2 linked regions of the Roseateles amylovorans genome follow. The protein of the gene in region 1 binds, or shares a complex with, the protein of each later gene. Links are inferred from orthologs where the notes say so. Each region holds a gene or a part of one and is shown on either strand. Other genes may lie near its edges.

Region 1 (11,387 bases):
TGAAAGGCGCCCCTCGAGGGCGCCACTTCAGCCAGGGCCGAATGCGTCGGCCTCATGATCCAAGGCCGCTGCGGTGAAGACCGCAGCGGCCTTTGTTTTGGCTGTCCGGTGGCTGCCTGGTGTCAGTCCCCGTCCTGTGCAGGATCCTGCTGGAAGAACTCGGCGAGCAGTCGGTACAGCCGCGGCTGTTCCATCAGCAGTTCTCGCGGCGCAACGAAGAAGGCTTCGACGGCGACAGCGAAGAATTCTTCTGGCGCTTCCGCGCCGTAGGGGTCGATCAAGGTGGATGCGCCCGCGTCGACCTGGTCGCAGAACCAGGCCCATTCGGCTTCCATGGTGGCGTGCCATTGCTGACGGGCATGTGCAGTGGCCAGGGCGGGGGATCCATTCACGGCGCCATCACACGCATCGATCACATGGGCGAATTCATGGATCACCACGTTGTAGACCGCGTCATGGCCTTCCAGCCGGTCGACCGCCTCTGGTGTGATCTCGCTCCAGGCCAGCATCAGCGGCCCGCCTTCGTGCGCTTCGCCGACGAGGGCTTCGTCGTATGCATGGACCACGCCATCGTCGTCCATGGTCTCGCGTGGCGCCACCACCTCGCCCTCATGCATCACGATGCCGACGAAGCCGTCATACCAGGACAGCCCCAGTCGCAGCACCGGCAGGCAGGCTTGCGCTGCCACCGCCACCGCCACTTCATCGGTGACGATGAAGCCGCGAGCGCCATGGAACTCCTTGGAAGCGAGGAACAGCGAGCACAGGCGGCGCAGCGCCGTCCGATCGGCCTCGCTGCGGCGGGCGATGAAGGGGTAGTGCGCCAGCGTCAGCTGCCACAGCGGTTCGGGAATCGCGAACTGCGCGAGCTGGCGCTGCTCGCGGCGCTGACGCCATCGATGGAGGAGGCCGGAAAGCATCGGTGGGATTCTGAACGTGGTTGGGTTGAAGCGCAGCGAACGCCCGTCGCAGTCACTGAATGAAGGCGCGGCCAACCGACGGCGGGACGGCCGCCGCCCTCGTCAGGCGGCGTGGCGGGCCTGGGTGACTTCGGTGCGCATCGGTGCGTCTCGCCGGATTCCGGAGGCATCCACCACCAGCACATCGCCACGCTGGGCGTGGTCGAAGTCCCAATCGGACAGCACCACGCGGCGCAGGCCGTCACCCAGGTCATGGTCGGCGGGACGGTGGGTGTGGCCGTGGATCAGGGTGGTGCAGTCGGCAGCGAGCAGCCACTCACGGCTCGCCTGGTCGTCCACATCGGCCCATTGCGAGGGGTCGCGCTGATAGGACCGGCTCTTCGCGCGCAGGTGTCGCGCCAGGGCACGGCGTGCCGAGAGCGGCAGCATCCTCAGCGAGGCCTTGACCCCCGGGCGACGCACCACGGCACGGGCGCGTTGATAGGCGACATCGTCCACGCACAGCAGGTCGCCGTGGCTGAGCAGCCAGCGCTGACCAAAGGCGTCGAAGCGGACCGGATCGTGCAGCAGCCGCAGGCCGCTGTCTTCGGCCATGGGCCAGTCCAGCATGAAATCGCGGTTGCCGTGCATGAAGTACAGCGCGCAACGCCGCGAGGCCTCGCGCAGCAGCATCATGCAATGCTGTTCGAAGGTGCCGGCCTGCCAGCGCGCATCGTCACCGATCCAGGCTTCGAAGATGTCGCCGAGCAGGAAGACCGCATCCGCCGGCGTGGCCGCCAGATGCTGGCGAAAACGCTCCAGGGTCGCCGGGAGGTCCGGCGACAGGTGCAGGTCGGACAGCACGTCCACCCGCCGCCACCCCGGCTCGGCACGCCATCGCGCCAGCGGCTGGGGCAGCGGGAAGGGTGTGTGAATCACTCGACCGCGACGGCGCGCTCGATGATCACCGGATCGACCGGCACATCATCATGGAAACCGGAGCGGCCGGTCTTGACCTTCTCGATCTTGTCGACGATGTCGGTGCCGCCCACGACCTTGCCGAACACCGCATAGCCCCAGCCCGACGGGCTTTCGCTCTTGAAGTTCAGGAACTCGTTGTCGACGGTGTTGATGAAGAACTGCGAGCTCGCCGAGTGCGGGGCGTTGGTACGCGCCATCGCCACGGTGTACTTGTCGTTCTTCAGGCCGTTGTTGGCCTCGTTCTGGATCGGGGCGTCGGTGGGCTTTTGCTTCATGCCGACTTCGAAGCCGCCGCACTGGGCCATGAAGCCCTTGATCACGCGGTGGAAGATCGTGCCGTCATAGTGGCCCTTGGCCACATAGGCCAGGAAATTCGCGACGGACACGGGGGCCTTCGCATCGTCCAGCTCGAGCGTGATCAGGCCCTGGTTGGTGTGCAGTTCGACTTTCTTGCTCATGGTTTGTTCTCCACGGTGGCTTTGTTGATGAGGATGGGGGTGGTGGGCAGGTTCTGGAACGCGGCGTCTCGCGCGCTCGTGGGCACGGCGCGGATCTTGTCGACCACTTCCATGCCCTCGATGACGTAGCCGAAGACCGCGTAGCCGAGGCCGTCGCGGGCATAGCCGGGATCCAGACCCGGGTTGTCCACCACATTGATGAAGAATTGCGAGGTCGCCGAATTCGGATCGCCGGTGCGGGCCATGGCCACGCTGCTGCGGATGTTCAGCATGCCATTGCCCGCTTCTAGCGGGATCGGCGGCTTGGTGGGGCGCTGCTGCAGCTTGGGCGTGTAGCCGCCGGTCTGCACCATGAAGCCATCGATCACGCGATGGAAGATCAGGCCGTTGTAGTGGCCCGCCTTCACATAGTTCAGGAAGTTGGCGACCGTCTTGGGGGCCTTCTCGGGCTCGAGCTGGATGCGGATGTCACCCATCGTGGTGCTGAGCTTGACCACCTGGGCCTGCGCCAGCGAGGCAGCCAGGCCGAGGGTCGCGGCGCCGAGCGCCAGCAGGAATTTGGAAGTCCTCATGGGGTTGCGTGTGTCGACCGTTGGAAACGTGGAGGGAAAGCGAGCCGACCGGCCATGGAGGCCGACCGACCGCTCAGCGCGCGGCGCGTTTGACGCCGTTGAACTCGCTCACGCGCTGCAGCTTCAGGCGAAGGGCGGTGTCGTCACCCAGGGCCTGCTTCAGCGCGCGTTCGTAGGACTGCTGCGCCAGGCGCATCAGCACATCGCCCAGATTCTCCTGCGCCTGTGCATGGTCAGGCTGCAATTCCAGTGCCCGCATCAGCGATTGACGCGCGGGCTCGTATTCACCGCGCGCGGCATGGATCACCGCCAGGTTGTTGTAGGGGTCGGCGAGGTCGGGGAACTCTTCGGTCAGTTTGAGGAAGATCACCCGGGCGCGCTCCAGCTGCTGCTGTTCCATCAGCATGGTGCCGAGGGCAAAGCGCAGGCGGGGATCGTCGGGCGTGGCCTTGAGGGCGTCCTCGGCCACCTTGACCGCCTGGTCGCGTTTGCCGGCGGCCCACAGGGCCTGGGCATCGTCCAGAGCGGCAGCATGCACCGCCGTGCCGCTGAGTACCGCCACGGCGATGCAGAAGGAACGGAGCAGGGGAGTGAGACTGGGCATGGTGGGCGTGTGCTGGCGCTTCTTGTGTTTGGTGTTCGGGGGCGGGTGGCCGCGGCGGGGTCGGGTGATGCGCAGCGGGGGCCCTCCGGGGCGATGGCGTTCGGTCAGGTCCGGCGAGGTCGACCGCATCGGGCCGGGGTCGGCCAGGGTCTGTCCGGAGTTGCCAGACAGTCGGGCCGCTATACTGACGACCATTCTAGAGCGAGCTGTCGTCCCTCGCTTGACCCCGCCTCTTCCGGCCCCGCCCGTCGCTGTGCGTCGGCACCTCCGCACCGGCCGGAACCCCGACAGCGCCATGCCCGCGCCGGGCCGCGATGGTCGAGGCCGGGACTTCTCCAGTGGCCCCACTCATGTCCTCCTTGCGCATTTTCAATACGCTGACCCGTCAGCTGCAGCCTTTTCAACCGATCGATCCGGGCCACGTCCGCATGTATGTATGCGGCATCACCGTCTACGACCTCTGCCACATGGGCCACGCACGGATGAACATTGCGTTCGACGTGGTCTATCGCTGGCTTAAGGCCAGCGGTTATCACACCACCTACGTTCGCAACATCACCGACATCGACGACAAGATCATCCGTCGTGCGCTCGAGCGTGGCCTGACCATCCGCGAGCTGACCGACGAGATGATCGCCGCGATGCACCGCGACTTCGATGCGCTGGGCATTGCCAAGCCCACCCATGAGCCGCGTGCGACCGACTATGTCCCGCAGATGCTGGACATCATCGGCAAGCTCGAGGCCAAGGGCCTGGCCTACCAGTCTGAGGGCGGCGACGTGAACTACGCCGTGCGCAAGTTCGACGGCTACGGCAAGCTCAGCGGCAAGTCGCTGGACCAGTTGCGCGCCGGCGAGCGGGTGGCGGTGGATGGTGGCAAGCAGGATCCGATGGACTTCGTGTTGTGGAAGTCCGCCAAGGCCGAAGAGCCGGCGGAGGCCAAATGGTCCAGCCCCTGGGGTGAGGGTCGTCCGGGCTGGCACATCGAGTGCTCGGCCATGAGTTGCGCCTTGCTGGGCGAACGGTTCGACATCCACGGTGGTGGCATGGACCTGCAGTTCCCCCACCATGAGAACGAGATCGCCCAGAGCGAAGGCGCGTTCGGCCAGCCCTTCGTCAATGTCTGGATGCACAACGGCTTCCTGAACGTCGACAACGAGAAGATGTCCAAGAGCCTGGGCAACTTCTTCACCATCGCCGACGTGCTCAAGAAGTTCGACGGCGAAGCCATCCGCTTCTTCATGCTGCGCACCCAATACCGCAGCCCGTTCAATTTCAGCGATGCCAGCCTGGACGATGCCCGCACGGCGGTGCGCCGTCTGTACACGGCGCTGGACGCGGTGCCCGCGGATGAGGTCGAGATCGACTGGACCCAGGGCCCTGCAGCCGCCTTCAAGGCGGCGATGGACGACGACTTCAACACGCCCGGCGCCCTGGCTGTGCTGTTCGAGCTGGCCAATCAGGTCAACCGCGACCGCTCGTCGGCCGACGCGGGTCTGCTGAAGGCGCTTGGCGGTGTGCTGGGCGTGCTGCAGCAGGTGCCTAAGGCCTATCTGCAAGCCGGCGAGGGTCTGGACGAGTCCGCCATCGAGGCCCAGATCGCTGCACGCGCGGCGGCCAAGGCCGCGCGTGATTTCGCCGAAGCCGACCGCATCCGTCAGGCCCTGGCGGCCCAAGGCATTGAACTGAAGGATTCCGCGTCCGGCACCGCCTGGGTGCGCGTGGCTCAGAAGTCTGGAGAGCAGGCCTGATGGCGCGTGTGGCGACTGCCGGGGTGACCCCGGACTATTGGGACGAGGCTTGCCGTCATCTGGTCAAGCGCGACCGGGTGATGAAGAAGCTCATTCCCCAATTCGGCGAGGCGCGGCTGCAAAGCCGCACCGATGCGTTCACGACGCTGGCGCGATCGATCGTCGGCCAGCAGATTTCGGTCAAGGCCGCGCAGGGCTTGTGGGACAAGTTCCTGGAGCTCATACCCGGCCCGGCCAACCGGATCAAACCGGTGGATGTGCTGGCCCTGGAAAAGACGGCGCTGCGGGCGGCGGGGTTGTCGGTCCGCAAGGTCGAGTACCTGGTCGACCTGGCCCAGCACTTCGAATCCGGACAGGTTCATGTGCGCCAATGGGCGCAGATGGACGACGAAGCCATCATCGAGGAACTCGTGGCCATCCGCGGCATCGGTCGCTGGACGGCCGAGATGTTCCTGATCTTCCACCTGATGCGCCCCAATGTCCTGCCGCTGGATGACCCTGGCCTGATCAAGGGCATCAGCCTCCAGTACTTCAGCGACGAGCCGGTCTCGCGCGCCGAGGCGCGCGAGCTGGGGGAGGGCTGGGCGCCGTATCGCTCGGTGGCCACATGGTACATTTGGCGCAGCCTCGATCCGCTACCGGTGGATTATTGAAACCCTTGCGGCCCCGACCGCGCGTCCGACATCCGGGCGCGGCATGGCGGGACCAAGCGGGGAATTACGGGCGTACCACGGCGCTGACCGCGCGGTGGACACCCGATTCCCCTCCCGCAGGCCATCATCTCTGAGAGACCAAGCAGGATGAGCAAAAAGCACTTTCTAGAATTCGAGCAGCCGATCGCTGAGCTCGAGACCAAGATCGACGAACTCCGCTATGTGCAGAGTGAGTCCGCGGTGGATATCTCGGAAGAGATCGACCGCCTGGGCAAGAAGAGCCACCAGCTCACGAAGGACATTTACGCCAACGTGCTGCCGTGGCAGGTCTACCAGGTGGCGCGCCATCCGCAGCGTCCGCAGACGCTGGACTACTGCTCGGAAGTCTTCACCGAGTTCCAGGAACTGCACGGCGACCGCCATTTCGCGGATGACGCCGCCATCGTCGGCGGCATTGCGCGATTCAACGGCCAGGCGTGCATGGTGATCGGTCACCAGCGCGGGTCTGACGCCAAGGAACGCACCCACCGCAATTTCGGCATGCCGAGGCCCGAGGGCTATCGCAAGGCGCTGCGCCTGCTGAAGCTGGCCGAGAAATTCGGTCTGCCGGTCTTCACCTTCATCGACACCATGGGGGCCTATCCCGGCATCGGTGCCGAGGAGCGCGGACAGTCCGAAGCGATCGGCCGCAACATCTTCGAGATGGCCCAGCTGGAAGTGCCGATCATCGCCACCGTGATCGGTGAAGGCGGCTCCGGCGGCGCTCTGGCCATCGGCGTGGCCGACCAGGTGCTGATGCTGCAGTTCTCCGCCTATTCGGTGATCTCGCCCGAAGGCTGCGCGTCCATCCTGTGGAAGACCGCCGCGCGTGCGCCGGAGGCCGCCGAGGCCCTGGGCATCACTGCGCACCGCCTGAAGGCGCTGGGTCTGATCGACAAGATCGTCAGTGAACCGGTCGGCGGGGCCCACCGTGACCCCAAGCAGATGGCCTCCAACCTCAAGCGCGCCCTCGGCGATGCACTGCGCCAAGTCTCCGACCTGAAGACCAAGGATCTGCTGGAGCGCCGCTACGAGCGCCTGCAGGCCTATGGCCGGTTCAGCGACACCAAGAGCCGCTGAGCCCGCGGCCGGCGAGTCTGCCGGCCCGTCGACGGATCGCGGCGTTGGGTCCGGCCTCGTCGCAGTCGCCTACAGCGGCGGTCGGGACTCGACCGCGCTGCTCCACGCCACCACCTGTTCGGCCGACCAGCTCGGCCTGCGCGTGGTGGCGTTGCACATTCATCATGGACTCAGCACCCAGGCCGATGGCTGGGTGAGCCATGCCCAGGCCCAGGTGGACGCCTGGGCGGCTCGGGGCCTGCCCGTGACGCTTCAGGTCGAGCGGCTGAGCGGACAGCCGGCTGCCGGCGAAAGCACTGAGGCCTGGGCCCGAGCGGGACGGCATGCGGCCTTGCGACGGATGGCCGAAGCGGCAGGCGCCGACCTGCTGCTGCTCGCGCACCATCGCCGTGACCAGGCGGAAACCTTTCTGCTGCAGGCGCTGCGTGGTGCGGGCGCGGCCGGCCTGGCCGCGATGCCGAAGCGGCAATGGCGCCATGGCCTGTGCTGGGCGCGGCCGTGGCTGGATCAGCCCCGTGAGTCGGTCGAGGCCTACCTGAGCGCGCATCGGCTGGAATTCATCGACGACGACAGCAACACCCACACGCGCTTCGCCCGCAACCATCTGCGGCAGGCCGTCTGGCCCGCCTTGCTGGCGCAGGCGCCCGGTGCCGAGACAGCTCTGGCGCGCGCGGCCGAGTGGGCCCAGCAGGCCGTCGCGCTGCAACGGGAAATGGCCGAGGAAGACCTGGCGCGCTGGTCCGATGACGACGGCTTGCGCCAGGCCTGGGCGCAGGCGCTGAGCCCGGCGCGCGCGCTCAATGCCTTGCGCGCGTGGCTGCATCGGGAGGCGGGTCGAGCGGCGCCGTCCACCTTGGTTCAGCGCCTGATGCGTGAGGCGCCGCTGGCCGGTGTGGGTCGCTGGCCGTTCGGGGCTCACGAGGTGCATCTGTACCGAGGCCGGCTAAGGGTCGAAGCAGCTTCGACGCCGCGGGCGGTCGGATCCACGTCGTCAGGGTCCTCGTCGCCGTCGGCGCCGATGCGGAGAGCGTCCTCGCCCCTTGACTTTCTCCCGTCCTTCCCCTCGGTCGCATGCTCGGCTGCACCCTCGACGGCTTCAGGACCCACCGCCCGCGCTGATCTCGATCTCAGCCAACCCGGTCGTTATCCCCTGCCGGATTGGGGCGGCGTGCTGGAGGTGCTCTTGGTGGCGGAGCGTGGCGTGGCGGCTTCCCGGCTCAGCAAGGTCAGCTTGCGTCCGCGCGAAGGCGGCGAGCGGTTTCAGGCGCATGAGCGTGGCCTGCCGCGCGCGCTCAAGAAGTGCTGGCAAAGTGCCGGCATTGCCGCGCCACAGAGGGACGGGCCGCTGCTGTACCTGGGCGACACCTTGCTGTTCGCGCCCGGGTTGGGCCTGGATGCGCGCTGCATCGATCCTGACGCACAGGCGCCGGTGGCGCTGCGCTGGACCCGCGGGCCCGGCTGATCGGGCCGCTGCGGCAGGGGGCGGCCTATAGAATCGGCCGCTGCGGTTGCGGACCGCTGGCGCCCCGCGCAACGGCTCTCGCGATCATGCGGACGCAGCTCGCGTTCATCCCGATTCCTCCAGGGTTTCTGAAGACACTCCCATGGCATTGATCGTTCACAAGTACGGCGGCACCTCGATGGGGTCGACCGACCGCATCCGCAATGTGGCCAAGCGCGTCGCCAAGTGGGCCCGGGCCGGCCACCAGATGGTGGTGGTGCCCTCGGCCATGAGCGGCGAGACCAACCGCCTGCTGGGCCTGGCCAAGGAGCTCTCGCCTGCGAGCAGCTCGCCCTCGCTGATGCGCGAGATGGACATGATCGCCGCCACCGGCGAGCAGGTCTCGGTCGGTCTGCTGGCCATCGCGCTGCAGGCCGAAGGCCTGGAAGCGGTCAGCTACACCGGCTGGCAGGTGCCGGTGGCCACGGATTCGTCCTACACCAAGGCCCGCATCGAAAGCATCGACGACGCCAAGGTGCGTGCCGACCTGAGCGCCGGCAAGGTGGTGGTCATCGCCGGCTTCCAGGGCGTCGATGAGGACAACAACATCACCACGCTCGGTCGTGGCGGTTCAGACACCTCGGCCGTGGCGATTGCCGCCGCGATGAAGGCCGATGAATGCCTCATCTACACGGATGTGGATGGTGTCTACACCACCGACCCGCGCATCGTGCCCGAAGCCCGCCGGCTGCACACCATCAGCTTCGAAGAGATGCTGGAGATGGCTTCGCTGGGGTCGAAGATCCTGCAGATCCGCTCGGTGGAATTCGCGGGCAAGTACCGCGTGCCGCTGCGGGTGCTGTCCAGCTTCACCAACTGGGACATCGATATCAACGAGGAAGCCAAGTCCGGCACCTTGATCACTTTTGAAGAGGACGAAAAAATGGAACAAGCCGTCGTCTCGGGCATTGCCTTCAACCGCGACGAAGCCAAGGTGACCCTGCTGGGCGTGCCCGACAAGCCGGGCATCGCGTTCCAGATCCTGGGCCCGGTGGCGGATGCAAACATCGACGTCGATGTGATCATCCAGAACGTCTCCCAGGACGGCAAGACCGACTTCTCCTTCACCGTGCACCGCAACGACTACCAGCGCGCGATGGAGCTGCTGGAAAAGACCGTCGGCCCCGCGGTGCAGGCGGCGAAGGTCCAGGGCGACACTCGCATCTGCAAGGTGTCGATTGTGGGCATCGGCATGCGTTCGCATGTGGGCGTGGCCTCGAAGATGTTCCGCTCGCTGTCGGAAGAGGGCATCAACATCCAGATGATCACCACCAGCGAGATCAAGACCTCGGTCGTGATCGACGAGAAGTACATGGAGCTCGCCGTGCGCGCGCTGCATCGCGCCTTCGATCTGGATCAGGACGCGGCCTGAAAGACGCGTCACGCGGTGGTCGGCGCACCGCTCGGAAGCCGACCGCTGCGGCATTCGCGGCGCTGACGCATTCGTTATTGCGTCAATGGCGCGAGTTCTTGATGTGATTTGATGGTCGAGTTCACTTGAGCGTGCAAAAAGCCGTGCTATAGTCTCGGCTTCTCCGGTTGGAGACGTGACCGAGAGGCCGAAGGTGCTCCCCTGCTAAGGGAGTATGTGAGCTAAAACTTGCATCGAGGGTTCGAATCCCTCCGTCTCCGCCAACCAGAATGTGAGACCCCCCGCAGCGAAAGTTGCGGGGGGTTTTCTCATTGGCGCGTCCGTTTCGTCATCGATGGTCAGGGCAGTGGGGCGTGGTGCCGAAGGGTCGCCGGCAGCGGGCCGTTTGCACTGTTGGATGTTGCCTATCGATACCGTCTCGAAGCCGCCTCGCGCCTGCGGTGCGAGGGTTCTGTTCTACATTGGGATGCATGTACACGCCCAAGCAATTCGACGTGCCTGACCTTTCCATGGCGCGGCTGCTGATCGACCAGCACCCGCTCGCCACCCTGATCCTCAAGGATCCGACGCACGGGCTGTCGGCAACACCTGTCCCCATGATCTGGGGGGCAGAAAAGACGGGCAACGGCTGGTGGCTGGAAGGCCATCTCGCTCGCGCGAATCCGCACGTCGCGGCGCTGAGCAGCGCCGACGCCGGCGAGGTGCTGGTGCAGTTCAGCGGCCCGGGCGCCTATGTGTCCCCGCGCCACTACGATTCGCCGATGGCGGTCCCCACCTGGAACTACCTGACGCTGCAGGTGCATGGGCGCGTGCAGATCCTCGATCATCCGCTCGACAAGGACAACCTGCTCAAGCGCCTGATCGCCACGCAGGAGCCGGCCTATGCCAAGCAATGGAGCGGTCTGCCGGCCGACTTCCAGGGCAAGCTGCTGGGTGCGATCGTTGGCTTCCGTGTGCCGGTGGAGCGCAGCAAGCTCAAGGTCAAGCTGAGCCAGAACCGAACCCCGGGCGAGCGCGAGCGCATCATGGCGCACCAGCGTGAAGGCACGCACGACGAGCAACTGCTGGCGCGTTGGATGTCTGTGCTCCAGCGCTGAAGTCAGACCTCGCCACGCGGTCTGCTCCGACAGGCGCTGCGCCTAGAAAAAAGCCCGCTGCATGCGGGCTTTTTCGCGTCCATGAGGAGGGTGGATCACATCCCCGCGTAGTTCGGTCCGCCGCCGCCTTCGGGCGTCACCCAGACGATGTTCTGGGTCGGATCCTTGATGTCGCAGGTCTTGCAGTGCACGCAGTTCTGCGCATTGATCTGCAGGCGCTCGGTGCCGCCATCGTTCACGAATTCGTACACGCCGGCCGGGCAGTAGCGGCTTTCGGGGCCGGCGTACTTCGCCAGGTTGATCTGCACCGGCACGCTGTTGTCCTTGAGCGTGAGGTGGGCCGGCTGGTTCTCTTCATGGTTGGTGTTGGACACGAACAC
Region 2 (10,321 bases), 250 kb from region 1 along the record:
GAGATGGGCGAGGCCGTGGTCGCTGCGATTGCAGCGGACACCGGCGCGACCACCACCAAAACCATCAAGAGCTAGTCCAGCTCCGGTTCGTCTCGCCCCCACACAAACCCGGCGAAGCGAGCCGGGCAGGGACCCCCAGGGTTTGTGATGTGTTTGGGCGAAGTTTTTGGGCGAATCAAGGCGCGCTCCGCGCGCTTTCTAAAGGAACGCAAATGACGACATTGGTTGGTTTGGTGGGTTGGCGCGGCATGGTCGGCTCGGTGCTGATGGACCGCATGGCCCAGGAGCGGGATTTCGACCTGATCGAGCCGCTGTTCTTCAGCACCTCGAACGCCGGCGGCGCGGCCCCCTCGTTCGCCAAGAACGAGACGGCGCTGCAGAACGCCTTCGACATCGAGCAGCTCAAGCGCTGCGACATCGTCCTCACCTGCCAAGGCGGCGACTACACCAACGAGGTCTATCCCAAGCTGCGCGCGGCGGGCTGGAACGGTCACTGGATCGATGCGGCCTCGTCGTTGCGGATGAACGAGAACGCCGTCATCGTGCTCGACCCGGTCAACATGCCGGTCATCAAGCAGGCGCTGTCGCAAGGCGGCAAGGACTGGATTGGCGGCAACTGCACCGTCAGCTGCATGCTGATGGGCGTGGGCGCGCTCTACAAGGCGGGTCTGGTGGAGTGGATGTCCACCCAGACCTATCAGGCGGCCTCGGGCGGCGGCGCGCAGCACATGCGCGAGCTGCTGACCCAATACGGCGCGCTGAATGCCGAAGTCAAGTCGCTGCTGGACGACCCGAAGAGCGCCATTCTGGAAATCGACCGCAAGATCATCGCCAAGCAGCGCGGCTTCTCGGCCGATGAGGTGGCCAACTTCGGCGTGCCGCTGGGCGGCTCGCTGATTCCCTGGATCGACAAGGACCTGGGCAACGGCACTTCCAAGGAAGAGTGGAAGGGCATGGCCGAGACCAACAAGATCCTCGGCCAGGGCGAGGGCTTCGGCACCGCCGCCGTGCCGGTGGACGGGTTCTGTGTGCGCATCGGCGCCATGCGCTGCCACAGCCAGGCGCTGACCTTCAAGCTGAAGAAGGATGTGCCGCTGGCCGACATCGAAGCCATGATCGCGGCCGACAACGAATGGGTGAAGGTCGTCCCCAATACCCGCGAAGCCACCATCAAGGACCTGACGCCGGTGGCCGCCACCGGCACGCTGACCATTCCGGTCGGCCGGATCCGCAAGATGGCCATGGGCCCGGAGTATGTCGGCGCCTTCACCGTGGGCGACCAGTTGCTGTGGGGTGCCGCCGAGCCGCTGCGCCGCATGCTGCGCATCCTGCTGGACCGCTGATCCTCCGTTGGCGGTGCGCTGAGCGCGGCGCCGTGTTTCCGGATGCGTCCTCACGGCGAAGCGGAATCGGTCCTGCGATACACATAGAAGAGAAGGGCGCCTGAGAGGTCTCGGCGCCCTTTTTTCATTTGCGTGACGTTTGACGTCTTCAGGCGCGCGGTTCGGTGCCGAAAAAGGGAGTTGAGATGTCGGATGGACGGTGGATGCCTGGCTCCAGGCGGTGCGGGAGTCCGTCGTGAGATCGGTCACGGTGGGCTTGGGCCGGTCAGCGGCTGGCGGCGGCGTTGCCAGCAAACGACAAGCTGGTAACCGGCTGTGAACCAGCGCTGGCTCATGGCTGCTATTCAGGAGCTACCTCAGCAACGGACCGTATATGCTTGCCACCGTTGTGATTTTCTACCGCGGGAACGGACCGTGCCTTGCTGAACGCTCGAGCCGCACAACAACAATACGTCATGACAGGCGGTCCTCTTCGTGTGGCCGCCTTGTTGCTTTGGGGGACGCCTTGAAAAAACATTCGAGCGCATATGCGCGATTTGCACTGAGCCAAGTGGCCGCGGTTACCGCTTTGGGACTGGCGGCAGGTTCGGCCTGGGGGTTGGGACTGGGCAAGCTGACGGTGCAATCGGCGCTGGGTGAAACCCTGCGTGCCGAGATCGACATCAGCAGCATGACGCCCGACGAGGCTTCCTCGTTGAAGCTGCGGGTCGCTCCGCCGGAGTCCTACCGCTCCACCGGTCTGGACTACAACGCCATCCTGACCAGCACGCAGGTGCAGCTGGCCCGTCGTGCAGACGGCCGGCCCTACCTGAAGCTGACCAGCGACCGCGCGGTTCAGGAACCGTTCGTGGACGTGATCCTCGAACTGAGCTGGAGCAACGGCCGCCTGGTGCGCGAGTACACGCTGCTGTTCGATCCCCCCAGCAATGGCAACGTCGCCCGCAACAATGAAGGCGGCGCCTCGCCGGTGATCTCGGCCCCCGCGCCCAGCACCAGTGCCCAGGCGTCGTCGCCGTCGGCCGCCAGTGGCAGTCGGTCGACCGCCTCGGCGTCGGCGTCCCCGAACGGCTCCGCTTCGCGTCCTCGCGCCAACGCGCCCGCTCCGGCCGCCGCGCCGGCACCGGCCACCGGCGCCAGCGAATACACGGTCCAGCCAGGTGACACGCTCTCGCGCATCGCCTCGCGCACCCAGCCTTCCGGCGTCTCGCTGGACCAGATGCTGGTCGGCCTGTATCGCAACAATCCGGACGCCTTCATCAGCAACAACATGAACCGGCTGAAGTCCGGTGCCGTGTTGCAGGTGCCGGGCAGCGAATCGCTGTCCAGCATCCCGCCCAAGGAAGCCCGTCAGGTCATTCAGGCGCAAAGCAGCGACTTCGGCGGTTACCGTCAGCGTCTGGCCGAAGCGGCCCCGACCCTGAAGGCCACCGACAGCGAGCGCCAGGCCAAGGGCAATGTCCAAGCCGCCGTGGAAGAGCGCAAGTCGTCCGCGGCCCAGGCGCCGGACAAGCTGACGCTGAGCAAGCCGGGCGCGGCCACCGAAACCAAGGTGTCGAAGGAGACCGAGAAGAAGGACTCCGCCACCCGCGTGGCCGAACTGACCCGCAACGTGGAAGAGCTGAAGAAGCTTTCCGCCGCTGCCAAGCCCTCTGCACCGACCACCGCCGCTGCACCGGCCCCAGCGCCCACGCTGGCACCCGTGCCTGCGCCGGCGCCGGCGCCGATCCCTCCGGTGACCGTGGCCGCCAATGTGCCGGAGGCCGCTTCTGCCGTGGCCTCGGAGCCGGCCTCCAGTGCCACCGCCGAGGCGGCGGCCTCGGAGCCGGTGATGGCGGCCTCGGCGCCGCCCAAGCCGATCGTCGTGCCGCAGCCGCAGGTTCAGGAAGAGCCTGGCTTGCTCGAAAAGCTGGGCGACTACCTGCCTGCCATCGGTGCGGCCCTGCTGGTGATCGTCGGCGGCGTGGCCTTCACCCGCTGGAAGGCGAAGAAGGATGCCGCCAACCGCGGCGAGACCGCCTTCGCCGAAAGCCGTCTGGCACCGGACTCGTTCTTCGGCCACAGCGGCGGTCAGCGCGTCGATACCCGTGACGGCACCTCGACTGGTCAATCGTCGATGAGCTACTCGCTGAGCCAGCTCGACGCGATCGGCGATGTCGATCCCGTGGCCGAAGCCGATGTGTATCTCGCCTACGGCCGGGATCTGCAGGCCGAGGAAATCCTGAAGGAAGCGCTGCGCGCCAATCCGGAGCGTCTGGCGATTCGCGTCAAGCTGCTCGAGGTCTACGGCAAGCGTCGCGACATCAAGGGCTTCGAGCAACTGGCCATCCAGCTGTATGCTGAAACCAAGGGTCAAGGCGAAGACTGGGCCAAGGTGCAGGAACTGGGCCGCCAGGTGGATCCCGAGAATCCGCTGTACCAGCCCGGCGGCGCGCCGATCACCCTCAGCGGTGATGACGAGGACCGTCCCGAGCCGATGAATGCGAGCACGCTGCCCGCTGCTGCCGCCGGCATCAGCATGGGCCATGGGGCCGACACCGCCATCGCCCGCGCTGCCGCCGCTGCAGCGCCGCGCGACAGCGGTCCGTCCAGCCTGATGGACCTGGACCTGGATCTGGACCTGAACACGCCGCCGCCGCCTGCACCGGCCATGGCCGCCACCCAGGCGCTGCCGAGTTCGGTCAACCAGCCGCCGATGAGCATGGATCTGGACCTGGGCGGCGTCTCTGCGCCGGCCGGCCCGGCCAGCAAGCAGGAGCTGGAGTTCGACCTGGGTGACCTGGGCGACCTGGATGATCTGGGTCAGCAAGGCCGTCCCGCCAAGGCGGCGCCCGCCCCGGATGATTCGCTGGATTTCGATCTGTCCAGCATCAACCTGGACCTGCCGAGCACCGGCGACGACAAGCCGGCCAGCCGTTCCTCGGCCAACAGCGTCCCCGAGCTGGAGCTGCCCGACCTGAGCGCACCGGCCCGCGCGCCGTCGGCGGACACGATGAGCCTGGACGACCTGGGTGTCGACCTGGACAGCATCGATCCGAACGACGACGAAGGCCTGCAGCGTCAGCTCGAGCTGGCGGAAGAGTTCCGCCAGATCGGCGACACCGAAGGCGCCCGCGATGTGCTGCAGGAGCTGGTGGCCAAGGCCGACGGCCCGCTGCGCAGCCGCGCCCAGGCGATGCTGGACCAGCTGCGCTAAAGTCCGCGCTGGTTCACGACAAGGCGCTCGGCCTGGCCGGGCGCCTTTTTCTTTTTCTGGATCGCAATCGGAGCAGTGGATGCGCGTGGCGCTGGGCGTGAGTTACCGCGGCGGGGCCTACAAGGGCTGGCAGAGCCAACCGGGGGGCGGCACGGTGCAAGACCGTCTGGAGGCCGCGCTGGCGCAGTTCGCCGCGCAGCCGATCCGCACCATCTGCGCCGGGCGCACCGACACCGGCGTGCATGGGCTCAATCAGGTCGTCCACTTCGACTCGCCGGTCGAGCGCGAGCCGTTCTCCTGGGTGCGCGGTACCAACCGCTATCTGCCGCCCGACATCGCCGTCCAATGGTCCGCCTTCCCAGGGGACGACTTCCATGCCCGCAACTGGGCACGCGGCCGTCGCTACTGCTATTTGCTGCTGGAATCCAATGTCCGGCCGGCGATCGAAAGCGGCGCCTGCGGCTGGATCTTCCGCCCGCTGGACGGGGACGCGATGCGCGACGCCGCCGCTCGGCTGATCGGCGAGCATGACTTCAGCTCCTTCCGCTCCGCCGAGTGCCAGGCCGCCTCGCCGATCAAGCAGCTGCGGGCGATCGACGTCCATCGGCGCGGTTCCTACTGGCGCTTTGAATTCGATGCCAGCGCCTTCCTGCATCACATGGTCCGCAATTTGATGGGCTGCCTGATCGCGGTGGGCACCGGCAACCGCCCGGCCAGCTGGATCGACGAGGTGCTGGCCGCCCGCTCGCGCGATGCGGCGGCACCGACCTTCGCGCCTGACGGGCTTTACTTCGTCGGCCCTTATTACGATGCGCACTTGGAATTGCCGCAGCGCACCGCCGCCATGGACTGGCTGCCCTGACGCGCGCCTGGCCCGTCATGGTGTCCTGACCGGTGCCTGAACGGGCCTTGGCCGGTCACGGGTCACGCTTTGACGCCCGCTGGATCGACCTGGAAGATGACCCTCATGAGCCGTACCCGAATCAAGATCTGTGGCCTGACCCGAGAGGCCGATGTGGACGCCGCCGTTGAAGCCGGCGCTGACGCCATCGGCCTGGTGTTCTATGCGCCCAGCCCGCGTGCGGTGACGGTGGCCCGAGCCGCGGAACTGGTGCGCCGTCTGCCGCCGTTCGTGACGCCGGTGGGCCTGTTCGTCAATGCCGATGAGGCGACGATCGATGCCGCGCTGCAGGCGCTGCCCCAGTTGCTGCTGCAGTTCCATGGCGACGAGACGCCCGAGCAGTGCGCACGCTGGGCGAGACCCTACTTGCGAGCGGCCCGCATGGCGGAGGGCTTTGATTTGTTAGACTTCGCCCATCGTTTCTCCAGCGCCCAAGCTGTGCTGCTCGACGCCTTCGTCGACGGCTACGGTGGGGGTGGAAAGGTGTTTGATTGGTCACTGCTGCCTCCAAGCGTTCCCTCTCCGGTCGTTTTGTCTGGTGGGTTGAGTGCAGCCAACGTGATCGATGGCGTGCGGAAGGTCCGGCCCTGCGCCGTTGACGTCAGTTCCGGCGTCGAGGTCGCCAAGGGCCTCAAGGACGCCGACAAGATGCGCCAGTTCTGCGACGCCGTGCGCGAGGCCGATCGTCTGATCGCCGCACCTGCGCGCGCCTGAGCGTCGCGCCACACCTATTGCACAAGGGGACATCCCATGTCTTCCACGATCGCTTCCACGTCCGCCGCTTCGTCGGCGCCCGAGCAACTGTCCGCGGCACTGCCCGGCTATGCGCAACCCGATGCCCAGGGACGCTTCGGCCCGGTGGCCGGCGGCCTGGCTCAGGGCTATTACGGCGGACGTTTCGTCGCCGAAACCCTGGTCCATGCGCTGGACGACCTCAACGCGGCCTATGACCGCTACAGCCGCGACCCCGAATTCCTGCGCGAGTACAAGTACGAGCTCGCTCACTTCGTGGGCAGGCCCAGCCCCATCTATCACGCCCGCCGCCTGAGCGAGGAACTGGGCGGCGCCCAGATCTTCCTGAAGCGTGAAGACCTGAACCACACGGGTGCCCACAAGGTGAACAACACCATCGGGCAGGCGCTGCTGGCCCGGCGCATGGGCAAGAAGCGGGTGATCGCCGAAACCGGAGCCGGCCAGCACGGCGTGGCCACCGCCACCATCTGCGCCCGCTACGGCATGGAATGCGTGGTCTACATGGGCTCCGAGGACGTCAAGCGGCAGTCGCCCAATGTCTACCGGATGAACCTGCTGGGCGCGACGGTGGTGCCGGTCGATTCCGGCTCCAAGACCCTCAAAGACGCGCTGAATGAAGCGATGCGTGACTGGGTCACCAACATCGAGTCGACCTTCTACATCATCGGCACCGTGGCCGGTCCGCATCCCTATCCGATGATGGTGCGCGACTTCCAACGCATCATCGGCGACGAATGCCTGGTGCAGATGCCGGAGATGATCGGCCGGCAGCCGGACGCGGTCATCGCCTGCGTGGGCGGCGGCAGCAATGCGATCGGGATCTTCTATCCCTACATTCCGCATGCCGATGTGCGCCTGATCGGCGTGGAAGCGGCCGGCCATGGCGTGGACACGCCCAAGCATGCCGCGACCCTGTCCGCCGGCACGCCCGGCGTGCTGCACGGCAATCGCACCTATCTGCTGCAGGATGCGGCGGGTCAGATCATCGAGACCCATTCCATCTCCGCCGGCCTGGACTATCCCGGCGTGGGCCCGGAGCATGCCTACCTGAAGGACATCGGCCGCGCCGAGTATGTCGGGGCGACCGATGCGGAGGCGCTGTCCGCCTTCCACCGGCTGTGCCGCACCGAGGGCATCATCCCCGCGCTTGAATCCAGCCATGCGATTGCGCATGCGATCAAGCTCGCGCCGACGATGCGTCCGGACCAGCATCTGCTGATCAACCTCTCCGGCCGCGGGGACAAGGACATCGGCACCGTGGCCGACTTGTCGGGCGCCACCTATTTCGACCGTCCGTCCATGGCCGGCCATGCCGTCAAGGGCGGCGCCGAGCTGAACGGAGCTGCACGATGAGCCGCATCCAGACCACCTTCGACCGGCTGCGTGCCGCAGGCCGCAAGGCCCTGATCCCCTATGTCACCGCCGGTGATCCCTACGCGGACGTCACCGTCGAGCTGATGCTGGCGATGGCCGAGGCCGGTGCCGACGTGATCGAGCTCGGCGTGCCGTTCTCCGACCCGATGGCCGATGGCCCGGTCATCCAGCGCGCCAGCGAGCGGGCCCTGGCCAAGGGCATCACCTTGCGCGATGTGCTGGCGATCGTGCGGGAATTTCGCACCCGGGATGCCGAGACGCCGATCGTCCTGATGGGCTATGCCAATCCGATCGAACGCTTCGGTCCCGAGGCCTTCGTCCTGGAGGCCAAGGCCGCCGGCGTGGACGGCGTGCTGGTGGTGGACTATCCGCCGGAGGAATGCGTGGCCTTTGCCGCCGCGCTCAAGGCGCAGGCGATGGACCCCATCTTCCTGCTGGCGCCGACCTCCACCGATGAGCGGGTCGCGCTCATCGGCCGCATGGCCAGCGGCTATGTCTACTATGTCTCGCTCAAGGGCGTGACCGGGGCCGGGCATCTGGACACAAGCGCCGTGGCCGACGCGATGCCCCGCCTGCGGGCCCACATCAGCGTGCCACTGGGGGTGGGGTTTGGCATCCGGGACGGCAAGACCGCGGCGGCGGTTGCGCGCGTGTCGGACGCGGTGGTGATCGGTTCGGCCCTCGTCCAACTGATCGAGTCCCAGACGCGCGATAATGTCGCGATCCAGGCTGCGGCGTTCATCCGAGACATCCGCGCCGCGCTGGACGCCTGACCCGGCGCGCAGCGCCCCGGACGCCCAGTGACAACCAAGGAGCCCGCCATGAGTTGGCTTGAGAAACTTCTCCCGCCCAAGATCCAGCAAACCGATCCCGACCAGCGCCGCACGGTGCCGGAAGGCCTCTGGATCAAGTGCCCGTCCTGCGAAACGGTGCTGTACAAGACCGACCTGGAGCAGAACGTCAATGTCTGCCCGAAGTGCTCGCACCATCACCGGATCGGCGCCCGCGCCCGTCTGGACGCCTTCCTGGACGGCGAAGGCCGTTATGAAGTCGGCCAGGAGATCCTGCCGGTCGATGCGCTGAAGTTCAAGGACAGCAAGAAGTATCCCGACCGGCTCAAGGAAGCCCTGGAATCCACCGGCGAGACCGATGCGCTGGTGGTCATGGGTGGCGCCGTCATGAGCGTGCCGGTGGTGGCCGCCTGTTTCGAGTTCGACTTCATGGGCGGCTCGATGGGCTCGGTGGTCGGCGAGCGTTTCGCGCGCGGCGTGGAAGCGGCACTGGAGCAGAAGACTCCGTTCATCTGCTTCACCGCGACCGGCGGCGCCCGGATGCAGGAAGGCTTGCTCTCGCTGATGCAAATGGCCAAGTCCAATGCGGCACTGACCCGGCTGGCCAAAGCCAAGCTCCCCTACATCTCGGTGCTGACCGACCCGACCATGGGTGGCGTGTCCGCCAGCTTTGCGTTCGTGGGTGACATCGTCATCGCCGAGCCCAAGGCGCTGATCGGCTTTGCCGGCCCCCGTGTGATCGAGAACACGGTGCGTGAGAAGCTGCCCGCCGGCTTCCAGCGCGCCGAGTTCCTGATGGAGAAGGGTGCGGTCGACATGATCGTGGACCGTCGCAAGCTGCGTGATGTCATCGCCCGCAGCCTGGCCATGCTGCAGCGCCAAAGCGCCGACGCCGTCGCTTGATTCCGGACCGGTCGCCAGTGGCGGCCGCCCGGTCCCCCTGCCTGCACGGCCAGACCCGCAACGGTCTGGCCGTCTTCATTTGTGCCGCTTCGCCCTCATCTGCAAGTGTCCTGGGATCCAACGACCGGGCCTGGCTCACACAAGCCCCGATCGTTCGATCGACAGCCTCAAGCCGTCCTGACCAGGAAGGCGGTGTGGCCGGGCCCCAGGTCCTTTCAGTGAGCCCGGCATGCTGGATCCACTGACGCGGACGGGCCGGCGGCGCGCCTGATCGGGCCGTCCTGGCTGACGCATTCGTTCGATCGCCCCCCTCAGCTTCTGCGAACCTCGATGTCCTCCACTGCACACTCCTCCTCGACCCCTGAAGCTCAGCAAGCGCTGGACGCCTGGTTGGCGCACTGCGAACGGCTGCATCCCAAGGAAATCGACATGACCTTGGCTCGCGTGGCCAAGGTGCGCGACGCGCTCGGCCTGACCTTTGGTGAACACACCCCGGTGGTGATGGTGGCGGGCACCAACGGCAAGGGCTCGACCTGCGCCATGCTGGAAAGCATCGCGCTGCAGGCCGGCTACCGGGTCGGGCTCTACATCAAGCCGCATCTGGTGCACTTCCAGGAACGCTGCCGCATCGGCGGAAAGCCGGTGGATGCGGCCGACCTGGTGCCTCATTTCGAGGCGGTGGAAGCGGCCCGGGGCGACCAGGCGCTGACCTATTTCGAGTTCACCACCCTGGCGATCCTGCATCGGCTGGCCGCCGAGCCGCTGGATCTGGTGATCCTGGAGGTCGGTCTGGGCGGGCGGCTGGATGCGGTCAATGTCATCGACGCCGATTGCAGCGTGATCACCAGCATCGACCTCGACCACACCGAATACCTGGGCCCGGATCGCGAATCCGTGGGCCGCGAAAAGGCGCACATCATGCGCGCCGGGCGTCCGGTGGTGGTGTCCGATCCGATGCCGCCTGAGTCGATCGCCGCGCATGCACAGGCGATCGGTGCCGATCTGCGTCAATTAGGCCGTGATTTCAACTACAGCGGCGATCGTCAGCAATGGCAGTGGGCCG

Evidence for each region.
Region 2: the proteins of N4261_RS09370 (region 1) and accD are in contact, whole or in part, in a solved structure (PDB 8UXZ), measured with the Escherichia coli proteins. The link is inferred for Roseateles amylovorans from one-to-one orthologs.

What each region holds. Positions count from the first base shown.
Region 1 is NZ_CP104562.2:2,176,464-2,187,850, forward strand. What follows is about bases 5,281-8,051. They hold N4261_RS09370 (acetyl-CoA carboxylase carboxyltransferase subunit alpha), read left to right. Parts: upstream 5,281-6,065; coding sequence 6,066-7,037; downstream 7,038-8,051. Other genes in these bases: N4261_RS09365 (DNA-3-methyladenine glycosylase family protein), read left to right, coding at 5,281-5,918; tilS (tRNA lysidine(34) synthetase TilS), read left to right, coding at 7,006-8,051. In the rest of the region: N4261_RS09335 (M90 family metallopeptidase), read right to left, coding at 123-920; N4261_RS09340 (UDP-2,3-diacylglucosamine diphosphatase), read right to left, coding at 1,023-1,838; N4261_RS09345 (peptidylprolyl isomerase), read right to left, coding at 1,835-2,338; N4261_RS09350 (peptidylprolyl isomerase), read right to left, coding at 2,335-2,910; N4261_RS09355 (tetratricopeptide repeat protein), read right to left, coding at 2,984-3,514; cysS (cysteine--tRNA ligase), read left to right, coding at 3,865-5,265; more of N4261_RS09365, read left to right, coding at 5,265-5,280; more of tilS, read left to right, coding at 8,052-8,499; N4261_RS09380 (aspartate kinase), read left to right, coding at 8,642-9,910; N4261_RS09390 (FMN-binding negative transcriptional regulator), read left to right, coding at 10,381-11,007; N4261_RS09395 (electron transfer flavoprotein-ubiquinone oxidoreductase), read right to left, coding at 11,103-11,387. UniProt on the Escherichia coli protein: Component of the acetyl coenzyme A carboxylase (ACC) complex. First, biotin carboxylase catalyzes the carboxylation of biotin on its carrier protein (BCCP) and then the CO(2) group is transferred by the carboxyltransferase to acetyl-CoA to form malonyl-CoA.
Region 2 is NZ_CP104562.2:2,421,379-2,431,699, forward strand. What follows is about bases 7,445-10,321. They hold accD (acetyl-CoA carboxylase, carboxyltransferase subunit beta), read left to right. Parts: upstream 7,445-8,385; coding sequence 8,386-9,258; downstream 9,259-10,321. Other genes in these bases: trpB (tryptophan synthase subunit beta), read left to right, coding at 7,445-7,543; trpA (tryptophan synthase subunit alpha), read left to right, coding at 7,540-8,337; folC (bifunctional tetrahydrofolate synthase/dihydrofolate synthase), read left to right, coding at 9,589-10,321. In the rest of the region: leuB (3-isopropylmalate dehydrogenase), read left to right, coding at 1-75; asd (aspartate-semialdehyde dehydrogenase), read left to right, coding at 213-1,343; N4261_RS10290 (motility hub landmark protein FimV), read left to right, coding at 1,894-4,536; tRNA pseudouridine(38-40) synthase TruA, read left to right, coding at 4,616-5,398; N4261_RS10300 (phosphoribosylanthranilate isomerase), read left to right, coding at 5,504-6,151; more of trpB, read left to right, coding at 6,251-7,444.